Regions from separate parts of the Buttiauxella sp. JUb87 genome, predicted to be linked through region 3. Evidence: predicted binding sites of a transcription regulator. Region 3 holds the regulator's gene; each other region holds the start of a gene.
What was found. Region 3 encodes CRP, which controls carbon source genes, mostly activating them, when cyclic AMP is high. Its sites were predicted from a motif close to ATGTGANNNNNNTCACAT; they were not measured.
Positions count from the first base shown of each region.

Region 1: a site for CRP is predicted at 1,642-1,659, ahead of serC (3-phosphoserine/phosphohydroxythreonine transaminase). Genes of this name have one in related genera too.
Region 2: a site for CRP is predicted at 1,486-1,503, ahead of EC843_RS12815 (enolase C-terminal domain-like protein). Genes of this name have one in related genera too.

Region 1 covers NZ_SNVY01000003.1:656,563-660,893, forward strand. Annotated here, with positions in the region: gene ycaO (30S ribosomal protein S12 methylthiotransferase accessory factor YcaO) at 1-765, opposite strand, end outside; gene EC843_RS15055 (DUF421 domain-containing protein) at 904-1,596, shown strand; gene serC (3-phosphoserine/phosphohydroxythreonine transaminase) at 1,758-2,843, shown strand; gene aroA (3-phosphoshikimate 1-carboxyvinyltransferase) at 2,923-4,206, shown strand.
Region 2 covers NZ_SNVY01000003.1:148,121-152,451, reverse strand. Annotated here, with positions in the region: gene EC843_RS12820 (PTS transporter subunit EIIC) at 29-1,399, opposite strand; gene EC843_RS12815 (enolase C-terminal domain-like protein) at 1,706-2,905, shown strand; gene EC843_RS12810 (GntR family transcriptional regulator) at 2,893-3,615, opposite strand; gene EC843_RS12805 (EAL domain-containing protein) at 3,758-4,331, shown strand, end outside.
Region 3 covers NZ_SNVY01000002.1:44,702-49,032, forward strand. Annotated here, with positions in the region: gene EC843_RS08610 (YheU family protein) at 1-209, shown strand, start outside; gene EC843_RS08615 (phosphoribulokinase) at 383-1,267, shown strand; gene EC843_RS08620 (OsmC family protein) at 1,285-1,689, opposite strand; gene crp (cAMP-activated global transcriptional regulator CRP) at 2,003-2,635, shown strand; gene EC843_RS08630 (YccS/YhfK family putative transporter) at 2,727-4,331, shown strand, end outside.

The DNA.
Region 1 (4,331 bases), on a different contig from region 3:
ATATTTTCCGCCTAACGAACCGTCGTAAGCGAAGATTGGGAAACCTTCTGCTTCCAGCGTGGCGATGGATTCAACCACGCCAGGATAGCGAGCCAGCACTTCCTGCGGGATTTCCGGCAGGCTAATGCTTTCCGCGATAATGCGATTTTTAATGTAACGCTCAAAAACTTCTGAAAGTCCCTGAACACGGGCTTCGTTTGCGGTGTTCCCTGCAGACATCCCATTAGAAACATACAAGTTCCCGATGATGTTCATCGGAATATAGACGGTTTCTTGATCGGATTGGCGGGTAAACGGCAGTGCGCAGATGCCGCGCTCTTCATTGCCGGATTGCAGATCAATCAGCATACCTGCGGTGACTTCGTTCTCAGGATCGTAAAACGCGCGCAAACGATCGTCGAGAATGCCTTCCGGCAGTTGCTCATCTTCAGGAATTGGGAACCACTTCTCGTTTGGATAATGCACAAACGGGCCATTGGCGATGGTTTCACCTAACCAGAAATCAGCAAAGAAATAGTTAGTCGACAAACGCTCGAAATATTCGCCCAGCGCTGAAGCCAAAGCGGCTTTTTTAGTCGCGCCTTTACCATTGGTAAAGCACAGCGCGCTGTCTTTATCACGGATATGCACTGACCAGACGTTTGGCACAGGGTTTAACCAGGAAGCTTCTTCTATATTAAAGCCAAGATCGGCGAGCTTGGTCTGGAAGCGAGCGATGGAATCTTCCAGTGCGGCATCTTTGCCAGGAATAAAGGTTTGAGTCATGAGGTTTCACTTTTGTCGTACGCAAAGCGCGCAATGATACGGGTTTTAGCCGACTGACACCATTGTCAGCAGCCAGCAGGCGGCGATAGCATAACAGGCTATGCTTACTGTCAGTAACCCACTGTAATGGCGGTAAAAATGAAGAGCTTTGATCTTCAACGTATGGCATTAAACGACGTCCCACTCGATTTTCTCTGGGAGGTCGCTTTTCGTAGCCTCTATACCTTTATATTAGTGTTCCTGTTTTTAAAGATAACGGGGCGGCGTGGCGTTCGGCAGATGTCGTTGTTTGAAGTGTTGATAATCTTAACGCTTGGCTCGGCGGCAGGCGATGTGGCGTTTTATCATGACGTACCGATGCTACCTGTGTTGATTGTTTTCGTCACATTGGGGCTGCTTTATCGTCTGGTGATGTGGCTGATGAGCCACAGTGAAAAACTTGAAAACCTGTTTGAAGGAAAACCTTCCGTCATTATCGAAGAGGGGGAGTTTTCCTGGGAAAAAATGAAGTCGCAAAACATGACTGAATTTGAGTTTTTTATGGAGCTACGCTTGCTGGGCGTAGAGCATCTCGGGCAAGTTCGTCTGGCGATACTTGAAACCAACGGCCAGATAAGCGTCTATTTCTTTCCTGATAAACTCGTCAGGCCGGGTTTACCGATTTTGCCTGAGCACTGCTGCGAACGGTTTATTAAAATGCCGGAAGATGCGGATTATGCCTGTATCCATTGCAGTGAAGTCGTGGCGTTGAATGCAAATGATGAAATTGCTTGCCCGCGCTGTGCTCATAAAGTTTGGGTTAAGGCCAGTACCGCCACGCGAGTGACCTGACGGGCATTTATCGGGTGTTTAATTCATCGATTAGATGAATCTGTTGTGTGATTTTGCGCACATTCCCGCAGCGCACCTGATTAACCATTGCAGCCTCCGCAAGTGAATGATAAAACCGATACCGTGAAAAAATCTTATTGCTCTTAGCGTGGTGAGGGGAAATGACTCAGGTATACAATTTTAGTTCCGGCCCGGCGATGCTACCGGCTGAAGTGCTTCGTCGTGCGCAAAGTGAACTCTGCGACTGGCAAGGCTTAGGCACCTCCGTAATGGAGATTAGCCACCGTGGTAAAGAGTTTATTCAGGTAGCTGAAGAAGCTGAAAAAGATTTTCGCTTTCTGCTGCAAATCCCCTCGAACTACAAAGTTTTGTTCTGTCACGGTGGCGGTCGCGGCCAATTCGCTGGTGTACCTTTAAACCTGCTGGGTGACAAAACTAGCGCTGACTATGTTGATGGCGGCTATTGGGCGAGCAGCGCAGTAAAAGAAGCGCACAAATACTGCACGCCAAATGTTATTGATGCGAAAGTGACAGTTGACGGCCTGCGTGCGCTCAAACCGATGAGCGAGTGGCAGGTTTCTGAAGATAGTGCCTACTTGCACTACTGCCCGAATGAAACCATCGACGGTATCGCAACTCACGAAACGCCAGACTTTGGCGATAAGGTTGTGGTTGCCGATTTCTCATCCTCGATTTTGTCGCACTCGCTCGACATTAGCCGTTTCGGCGTAATTTACGCTGGTGCTCAGAAAAACATCGGTCCAGCCGGTTTGACGTTGGTTATCGTGCGTGAAGATTTGCTCGGCAAGGCGCATAAAGCGTGCCCGTCAATTCTTGACTACACCGTGCTTAATGAAAACGACTCCATGTTTAATACCCCACCAACATTCGCCTGGTATCTTTCTGGTCTGGTCTTTAAATGGCTGAAGGAACAAGGTGGTGTGGAAGTCATGGACAAAATTAACCGTGAGAAAGCGAGCCTGTTATACGGTGTGATTGATAAAAGCGATTTTTATCGTAACGATGTTGCTCCGGCCAACCGTTCGCGCATGAATGTCCCATTCCAGTTGGCTGATAGCGCGCTTGATAAACTCTTCCTCGAAGAGTCGTTTGCTGCAGGTCTACACGCATTGAAAGGCCACCGTGTTGTAGGCGGAATGCGTGCTTCTATCTACAATGCGATGCCACTCGAAGGTGTTAAAGTGTTAACTAACTTCATGATCGACTTTGAGCGTCGCCACGGTTAATTGCTGCTCGTTGTTATTCTCCCCGCGGCATGGTTCGCGGGGTTTTTATTCTGTTTGAGTTGAGAGTATTTACCCCATGCTGGAATCCCTGACGTTACAACCCATCGCATTGGTCGACGGCACGATTAATCTTCCTGGTTCAAAAAGTGTCTCTAATCGCGCTCTGCTGCTTGCAGCACTGGCGCATGGCACGACTGAACTGACTAATTTGCTGGATAGCGATGACGTTCGTCATATGCTCAACGCACTGAAAGCATTGGGTGTAAGTTATACACTTTCAGCCGATCGTACACGTTGTGAAGTGACCGGCATGGGGGGGCCATTGCAAGCCGCGGGCGAGCTGGAACTGTTCTTAGGGAATGCGGGTACGGCGATGCGCCCACTGGCGGCGGCACTGTGTCTGGGTAGCAATAACATCGTGCTGACCGGTGAACCACGCATGAAAGAACGTCCGATTGGCCATTTGGTTGATGCTTTACGTCAGGGCGGCGCTCAGATTGATTATCTGGAACAAGAAAATTATCCGCCATTGCGTTTGCGTGGTGGTTTTAGCGGTGGCCAGGTTGCCGTCGATGGCAGCGTTTCCAGCCAGTTTTTGACCGCGCTTTTAATGACGGCACCGTTGGCGGAAAACGACACTGAAATCACTATCAAAGGTGACCTGGTATCGAAACCGTATATCGACATCACCTTACATCTGATGAAAACCTTTGGTGTGGATGTAGAAAACCGCGACTACCGCTGTTTTGTGATTCGTGGTAGCCAGCAGTACTCCTCTCCAGGGGCATATTTGGTGGAAGGCGATGCCTCTTCAGCTTCTTACTTCCTTGCGGCTGGTGCAATCAAAGGCGGTACGGTAAAAGTGACGGGCATCGGTCGTAATAGCGTTCAAGGCGATATCCGTTTTGCCGATGTGCTGGAAAAAATGGGTGCGAAAGTCACCTGGGGTGATGATTTCATCTCATGCGAGCGCGGCGAATTAAACGCCATTGATATGGATATGAACCATATCCCAGACGCTGCAATGACTATCGCTACTACGGCTTTATTTGCCAAAGGTACGACCACTCTACGTAATATTTATAACTGGCGTGTAAAAGAAACTGACCGTTTGAGCGCTATGGCAACTGAACTGCGTAAAGTGGGCGCAATAGTGGAAGAGGGGGAGGATTACATTACCGTGACTCCACCAGTTCAGCTGCAAGTTGCTGAAATTGGAACTTATAACGATCACCGTATGGCTATGTGCTTCTCGCTAGTGGCGTTGTCAGATACTCCAGTGACCATCCTTGATCCGAAATGTACGGCAAAAACTTTCCCGGACTATTTCGAACAGTTAGCGCGTATTAGCACCCTCAAGTAATGCACCACCACTTGCTCCGGTAACGTTGAGTGCCGGAGTAAATTCTCAATATCCTGCATAAGATCAACTCCGTTTTCGTACCTCCGCTTTCATTGCACCCGCTTGTACCACTGTTAATCTCACGT
Region 2 (4,331 bases), on a different contig from region 3:
GACACATTGGTCGGATAAGCGCCTGTTTTCAGTTCTTCTCGCGCACCAGTAAAGTTGTCAGCGTAAACGACAGTCCCAATGCCAGCGCCACGCCCATCAACGCAAAGATAAAGTACGGGCCGATGTACGCCGGCAAACTGAAAATGCTCGACAAAATATAGCCATACAAACGCACACCGAAGAAAGCAATGAATGCCGAAGCGAGGGAGCTGGCAACCGTGGCGGCAATAAACGCTTTCTTGTAGCGAGTCAGTACACCAAACAGTGCCGGTTCAGTGATACCCAGCAGCGCGGAAATTGCCGCTGGCAGAACCACTGCACGTTCTTCACGGGATTTGCTCTGCTTCCAGATGGCAAGCGTGGAACCGGCAATCGCCATATTGGCCATGAACATCATTGGCATCAGCATGTCGTAGCCGCGATCGGTAAAGTTTTGCAGTGCGATTGGCGTCATGGCGTGGTGCATACCGGTCAGAATAGCCACCGGACGAATCGCCCCTACGACTAATCCGGCAAAGCTCGCCGACACCCCAAATAGCCCTTCAATAAACCACGCCAACCCTTTGCCAAGATAAATCCCCAGCGGCCCAATCACCACCAGCGCCACTAACGCCGCAAGGAACAGGGTGAGCGTCGGGGTAAACACCGTTTTCAGCACATCCGGCATGATTTTATCCACCCAGCGATGGATGTAACTTAATGCCAGAACCGAAAAAATCACCGGAATCACGCTTGAGGCGTAGTTGAACACCGAAACGGGGATCACATTCAGGAAGTAAAACGCACCGACCGCATCAGGTGCGTGGCCCGCCAGTGCTTTGGCGGCTTCAATCAGCGATGGATACATAAAGCATGCCGCGACAGCCGCAGCCAGGTATTCATTGGTCTTGAAGATTCGCGCCGCGGAGATGGCCAAAAAGAACGGTAAAAAATAGAACACGCCACTGGCGATTAAATCGATAACGATCACCGTGTCGCTTTTCGCCGAAACCACTTTCAAGGCAATCAAACCCGCCAGCAGGCCTTTAATCATCCCGGCACCGGCAATGGCGGGAACAATCGGGCCAAACACGCCCGACACGGTATCCATAAACATTGACACCAGGCTTTTTCGCGCTTTCTTCGCGTGGGTTGGTGAAGTTTGTTCAGGAGTGGAGCCAAGCTCGTGGGTCAGTTGTTCATACCAACTGTTGACCTGCGGGCCAATAATTATCTGGAATTGATCGCTCTGAATCTGCGCCCCTAAAACACCAGGGATTTTTTTAATCCCGGACTGATCAATTTTATTCTCGTCAATCAGAGAGAAGCGCAAGCGCGTCATACAGTGCCAGGCTTTACTAATATTATCCGCCCCACCAATCAGGTGAATAATATTATTAATGGCATCACGGGTCCCCATCTGTCACTCCCCAAAAAATTGCTTATTGTTATGTGTTGAATGCCCATGATGGTAGGGAATCGCAACCACTAAAACAAACCAATAAACTTTGAACAACATCACAATTAGCCTATACAAAAGCCATGAAACCACCTAAAGAGACAAATTGGTACGGTTTTTATGTTCACCTGACACCTTTTCCTGACCAATAAAAATAAGCAAAAAAAATGATTTACCCGCAGTCAAAAATAGGGTGATAGTAAAAAGCAGAAGCCTTAAACCTGAAAAGCCAATGTACGTATTTAAAACGCATTGCGGAGTCATCTTGTGCAGCCAACCATTATTGAAAATATCGAATGTTTTATTACCCGCCCCGACCGTCACAACCTGGTCACAGTGCGAGTTACCACCAATAAGGGTGTGACCGGCCACGGCTGTGCCACCTTCCAGCAACGCCCGCTGGCCGTGAAAACCATGGTCGATGAATACCTCAAACCACTGCTTATCGGGCGCGATGCCAATAATATCGAAGACTTATGGCAGATGATGACCGTCAACGCTTACTGGCGTAACGGCCCGGTCATCAACAACGCTATTGCCGGTGTGGATATGGCACTTTGGGATATCAAAGGCCAGCTTGCCGGAATGCCGCTATACCAATTGCTGGGCGGAAAATCGAAAGACGCTATCGCCGCTTACAGCCACGCCGCCAGTGAAACCCTCGAAGGGTTGTATCTGGAAGTGGACAAACTGCTGGCGCAAGGTTACCGCTACATTCGCTGCCAGTTAGGTTTCTACGGTGGCACGCCGCAAGGTTTGCATGCCACTCGTGAGCCAACGCCTGGCGCCTATTACGATCAGGACGAATATATGGCGAATAACGTGGCGATGTTCAAAGCGCTGCGCGAGAAGTACGGCAACCAGTTCCATATTCTTCACGATGTGCATGAACGTTTATTCCCGCAGCAAGCGGTGCAGCTGGCAAAAGCGCTTGAGCCTTATCAACCGTGGTTTATCGAAGATATTCTGCCACCGCAACAAAGTGCCTGGTTAGAGCAAGTCCGCGCGCATTCATCAGTGCCGCTGGCAATGGGCGAATTGTTTAATAACCCGGCTGAATGGCATGATTTGATTGTGAATCGGCGCATCGATTTTATTCGCTGCCACGTTTCACAAATTGGCGGGATAACTCCAGCGTTGAAACTCGCCATTCTTTGCCAGGCATTTGGTGTGCGTCTGGCCTGGCATGGCCCATCTGACATGACGCCAATCGGCGTGGCGGTGAATACCCATTTAAATATTCACCTGCACAATGCGGCGATTCAGGAGTTTATTCCGAATAAACCGAATACCGAAGCGGTGTTCCCCGGCGCGCCAGTTGCAGAGCGCGGTTATATTTATCCGCTTGAAAAGCCGGGTATTGGCGTCGGTTTCGATCAACAAAAAGCGGAAGCCTTCCCGGTGGAATATCGCCCACACGAGTGGACGCAAAGTCGCTTGCCTAATGGGGCGATTCACACGCCTTGAGTGCCCTGCCGATACGCTAAATTGTCATGGTTATAGGGGATGACGTAGGTGCAGGAATAGTTGATGTCGATGATGTCGCTGATTTCAAAAACGCGCCCCCCTTCCAGAATGCCCCGGTTGATGATGTGCATCGCCGGGATACCTTTTTTACATTCCAGTAAGGCCGCCTGTTCTTTGCTAACCGCCACCGCCTGATAACTGGTTAGCAGGTGAGAAATTCGCAACCCCTTGCTCAGCACATATTGTTGAATCGAGCGTTCAATCACTTGCTGGTTTAAATCAGGGAAATCCTGTACCGGCATACGCGAAATCTCGATTTGTACCTTTTGATTATCGACATATCGCAAGCGGCAAAACTGCCAGACGTAGTCATTTTCACCCACACCAAAAACTTGCTGCTCTTCGCGATTAGGTAATTTCTTATGTAGATTCACCATGCGAAACGCCATCTGATCAAAACGCTTTTCGGTGATGGAGTTATAGACCAGCGGGTTATTACGGGCCTGTGGGTTAATCCAAATTCCAGATCCCTGGACAATTTCCACGACCCCAATACTCACCAGTTTTTCCAGCGCTTTGCGAATAGTAAAACGCGAAACATCATATTCCATGGCAAGCTGGCGTTCAGGGGGTAATTTGCGTCGCTGTGAATCATTATGTTGATAAATCTTGCTCAACAAATCCTGAATAACAAACTCTTTTTTCTTCATTTTATGCTCACCAGATGCTCGCATCTCAAGACTCCATGCCCACTCAGCATGAAAACATAACATCCCTCATTCATGTGAGATAGACTAACCTCTTCTATGAAAAACCATTATAAAAACGAAATTTCTCACGGGGTCTAAAAGAATGACATCCCGAAAGCTTATTAGCCTGGTCAGTGGCATACTTATTTTGGCGGTTTTGCTGCCTATTTTGTTAAGCATTTATCTTGCTCATCGTAATGCCGAGCAAGTTTTTCATAACGAACTGGGAGAGTTTGCCGATCACGCCTTGTACCGCACCGGCAATGTTATCGAGCAGGCTGTTGCTGCTGTTGATGATATTAACCTCAATAAAGACAATACCTGCTCTCCGGCTCATGCGGAGGCCATGCATCGCATCGCCCTTGAATATCGCTATGTGCAAGAAGTGATATTTCAAAAGGATGACCATCTTCTGTGTAGTTCGCTGGAGTTATTCAGCCACGGTGAAACCCTGGGTAAACCCGAACATTCTGGTAGTTATGGCTTTAATGCATGGTATACCACGCCACCGCTGCCAGGCTTTAAACGCAAGATGATCTATATTGGCAAGTTCTCTCATGTTGCCTTAGTTGACCCGATGTCCTTTATTGACGTACTACCATTTGGTAAATACACGCTAAATATTGCCATGGTCGGTCTGGCTAAACAGAGAATAATTGCCAGCAATAGTCACTATA
Region 3 (4,331 bases):
CCTGGCAAGATCTCCCCCCCGAAACGCTTGATAATCTGATTGAATCCTTTGTATTACGTGAAGGTACCGATTATGGTGAACAAGAGCGTTCGCTGGAGCAAAAAGTGGCCGATGTTAAGCGCCAGCTACAAAGTGGCGAGGCTGTGCTGGTATGGTCGGAGCTTCACGAAACGGTGAATATCATGGCTCGCGGGCAGCTTCGCGGCTAAGCGTTTATTCTATACTGCATAGTAAAACCACACTCACCCCAGCCCTATCCCTGAGGGAGAAGGGGAAGAACCAAAGCGAAATCCGGACAGTCTCCTCTCCAGGGGGAGAGGGTTAGGGTGAGGGCCAGCCCTTACGAACACACACTTGTGATTACCCATGGAGTTGTTGCCTTATGTCAGCCAAACATCCGGTTATTGCCGTAACAGGTTCCAGCGGCGCGGGAACGACCACCACCAGCCTTGCCTTCCGCAAAATATTCCAGCAACTCAACCTGCGCGCTGCCGAAGTTGAAGGTGACAGCTTCCATCGTTTCACGCGTCCTGAAATGGATATGGCTATTCGTAAAGCACGCGACTTAGGCCGCCATATCAGTTACTTCGGTCCGGAAGCGAATGACTTCGGCCTGCTGGAACAAACGTTTATCGAGTACGGAAAAACCGGGCAAGGTAAATCGCGTAAGTATCTTCATACCTATGACGAAGCCGTCCCCTGGAACCAAATTCCTGGGACGTTTACACCATGGCAATCGCTGCCTGAACCGACCGATGTGTTGTTCTATGAAGGATTGCATGGTGGAGTCGTCACCCCACAGCACGATGTGGCGAATGCCGTCGACTTGCTGGTTGGCGTAGTGCCGATTGTCAACCTGGAATGGATTCAAAAACTGGTGCGTGATACCAGCGAACGTGGGCATTCCCGGGAAGCGGTGATGGATTCAGTGGTGCGCTCAATGGACGACTACATCAATTACATCACGCCACAATTTTCACGCACGCACATTAACTTCCAGCGTGTCCCGACTGTAGATACCTCTAACCCGTTTGCTGCACGCGGAATTCCATCGCTGGATGAAAGTTTTGTGGTGATTCATTTTCGCGGGCTGGATGACATCGATTTCCCGTACTTGCTCGCCATGTTGCAAGGCTCATTCATTTCCCACATCAATACAATAGTGGTACCGGGCGGCAAAATGGGGCTGGCGATGGAGTTGATCATGACGCCGTTAGTGAAGCGTCTGGCAGAAGGACGAAATATCAATATTCAGGGCGGCGAGTAACCGCCCTGTTTTGCACACTAGCCTTCAATGACTTCGTAGCTGTGCGTGATATTTACGGCTTTTTCCAGCATCAGTGCAACAGAGCAATACTTCTCAGCAGATAAATCAACCGCGCGGGAAACCGCGTTATCTTTTAGCTCTTTGCCTGTCACGATGAAATGCAGATTGATGTGAGTAAAAAGACGAGGAGCTTCTTCGCGACGCTCAGAGGTCAATTTCACTTCGCAGTCAGTGACGTCGTAGCGGCCTTTTTGCAAAATAGAAACCACGTCGATTGCACTGCAACCCCCGGCAGCCATCAGTACCATTTCCATCGGGCTCGGTGCTTTATCGCCAGAATTACCGTCCATCAGAATCTGGTGTCCTGAAGCGGATTCACCAAGGAAAGTTAACCCTTCAACCCATTTCACACGTGCCTGCATGTTGCTTCTCCCATTGAAAAAATTACCTTCCAGAGTACGCGGATGCAGCAAAACTGGCAACGGAAGGCGACCTACGTCATGCTGAAACGAGACAATAGGAGACACCTGCCAAAAGCTATGCTAAAACAATCCGGATGCTACATTGATACATTGACGTAATGCATAGATGCAAAGGACGTCACTAATTACAGGCAGCAAGAATGACTTGCATGCCATCTCCCCAAAGTGGGGAATATTCTAATACTTGCAACGCCAGACAGGATGTTTAGCGTCCTGTCGTTGGTAGCCAGTTATAAACAGAGGATAACCGCGCATGGTGCTTGGCAAACCGCAAACAGACCCGACTCTCGAATGGTTCTTGTCCCATTGCCACATTCATAAGTATCCATCGAAGAGCACACTGATCCACCAGGGTGAAAAAGCAGAGACGCTGTATTACATCGTCAAGGGCTCTGTAGCTGTTCTGATCAAAGATGAAGAGGGCAAGGAAATGATCCTCTCCTATCTGAATCAGGGCGACTTTATTGGTGAGTTAGGGCTGTTCGAAGAAGGCCAGGAACGTAGTGCCTGGGTCCGTGCTAAATCTGCCTGTGAAGTGGCTGAAATTTCCTATAAAAAATTCCGCCAGCTGATCCAGGTAAACCCAGACATTCTGATGCGTCTTTCTTCCCAGATGGCTCGTCGTCTGCAAGTCACTTCTGAGAAAGTCGGTAACCTGGCATTCCTCGATGTGACTGGTCGTATCGCGCAGACACTGTTGAACCTGGCAAAACAGCCTGATGCAATGACTCACCCAGACGGTATGCAGATTAAAATTACCCGTCAGGAAATTGGTCAGATCGTCGGTTGTTCTCGTGAAACTGTCGGTCGTATCTTGAAAATGCTGGAAGATCAGAACCTGATCTCCGCTCACGGCAAAACGATCGTCGTTTACGGCACTCGTTAATTTCCGTTTCAAAAAAGGCGTGTTGCTTTATGGACACGCCTTTTTTTGTCTTTAAAATCCAAACACCTGCAACACAAAGTATGACAAGCATATGTGGAGAAGATTAATCTATCACCCTGAAGTTAACTATGCACTGCGGCAAACGCTGGTGCTGTGCCTTCCTGTGGGGATCGGTTTACTACTGGGGAATTTGCAGTTAGGTCTGCTTTTCTCGTTAGTGCCCGCTTGTTGCAACATTGCTGGTCTGGATACACCCCATAAGCGTTTTTTTAAACGCCTGATTGTTGGCGGCACTCTTTTTGCGACCAGCAGTTTAATCATGCAGCTTTTGCTGCTCTACACCGCGGTCCCATTGCCCATCATTCTTATGGTGATGGCGCTCTTGTTGGGCGTCACCGCTGAAATCAGCGCCCTGCACGCACGTTTGCTTCCGGCATCGCTGATTGCGGCCATCTTTACGCTAAGCATGGCCGGCAATATGCCTATCTGGAAGCCGATGGTGTTATATGTCTCCGGCACGATTTGGTACGGAGTCTTTAACTGGTTTTGGTTCTGGATGTGGCGTGAGCAGCCGCTGCGCGAAACGTTAAGCCTGCTCTATCGCCAATTGGCGGAGTACTGTGAAGCCAAATACGGCATGCTGACACAACATGCTGATCCCGAAACAGCGCTGCCTCCACTGCTGGCTCGCCAGCAAAAAGCCGTAGACCTGATCACCATCTGCTACCAACAGCTGCATATGCTGTCGGCAAATCAGCAGAACGGTTACAAACATTTGTTACGCTCTTTTCAGATAGCGTTAGATTTGCAAGAGCACATCTCCGTCAGTTTGCACCAGCCTGCCGAGGTGCAAAAACTTGTCGCGAAAAGCCATGCAGAAGCGGTTATTCGCTGGAATGCGCAGACCATTGCGGCACGCTTGCGCGTGTTGGCCGATGACATTCTCTACCATCGTTACCCACAGCGTTTTACGATGGAGAAACAAATTGAAGCCCTCGAGAAAATTGCTCGCCAGAATCCGGACAACCCGGTTGGGCAGTTTTGTCATTATCACTTCAGCCGTATCGCCCGCGTGCTGCGCATCCAACGCCCTCTGTACGCCCGTGATTTAATGGAAGACCGGCAGCGCCGTTTACCGCTGTGGGCAGCACTGAAAAGCTATTTGTCGTTGAAATCTGCCGCCCTGCGCAACGCCGCCCGACTAGGCGTAATGCTAACCATCGCCAGTCTTTTCGGGGCATTTTTACATCTGCCGAAACCCTACTGGATTTTAATGACGGTGATGTTCGTTACGCAAAACGGCTACGGCGCCACGCGGGTACGCATTCTGCACCGTTCGGCAGGGACCATTGCTGGCCTGGCGATTGCGGGTATCGCCCTGCACTTTCACTTCCCACAAAGCATTGCCCTGGCCGCGATGCTGGTCATTACGCTGGTCAGCTATTTGTTTATTCGCCAGAGCTATGGCTGGGCGACGATTGGTTTTACCGTGACGGCGGTATATACCCTGCAACTGCTCACACTCAGCGCCGAGCAATTTATCGTCCCGCGCTTGATTGATACTCTGCTCGGCTGTTTGATTGCCTTCGGCGGCATGGTTTGGCTGTGGCCGCAGTGGCAAAGCGGTTTGTTGCGCCAGAACGCCCACGACGCGCTTGAAAAAGACCAGGACGCGATTCGCCTGATTCTGAGCAAC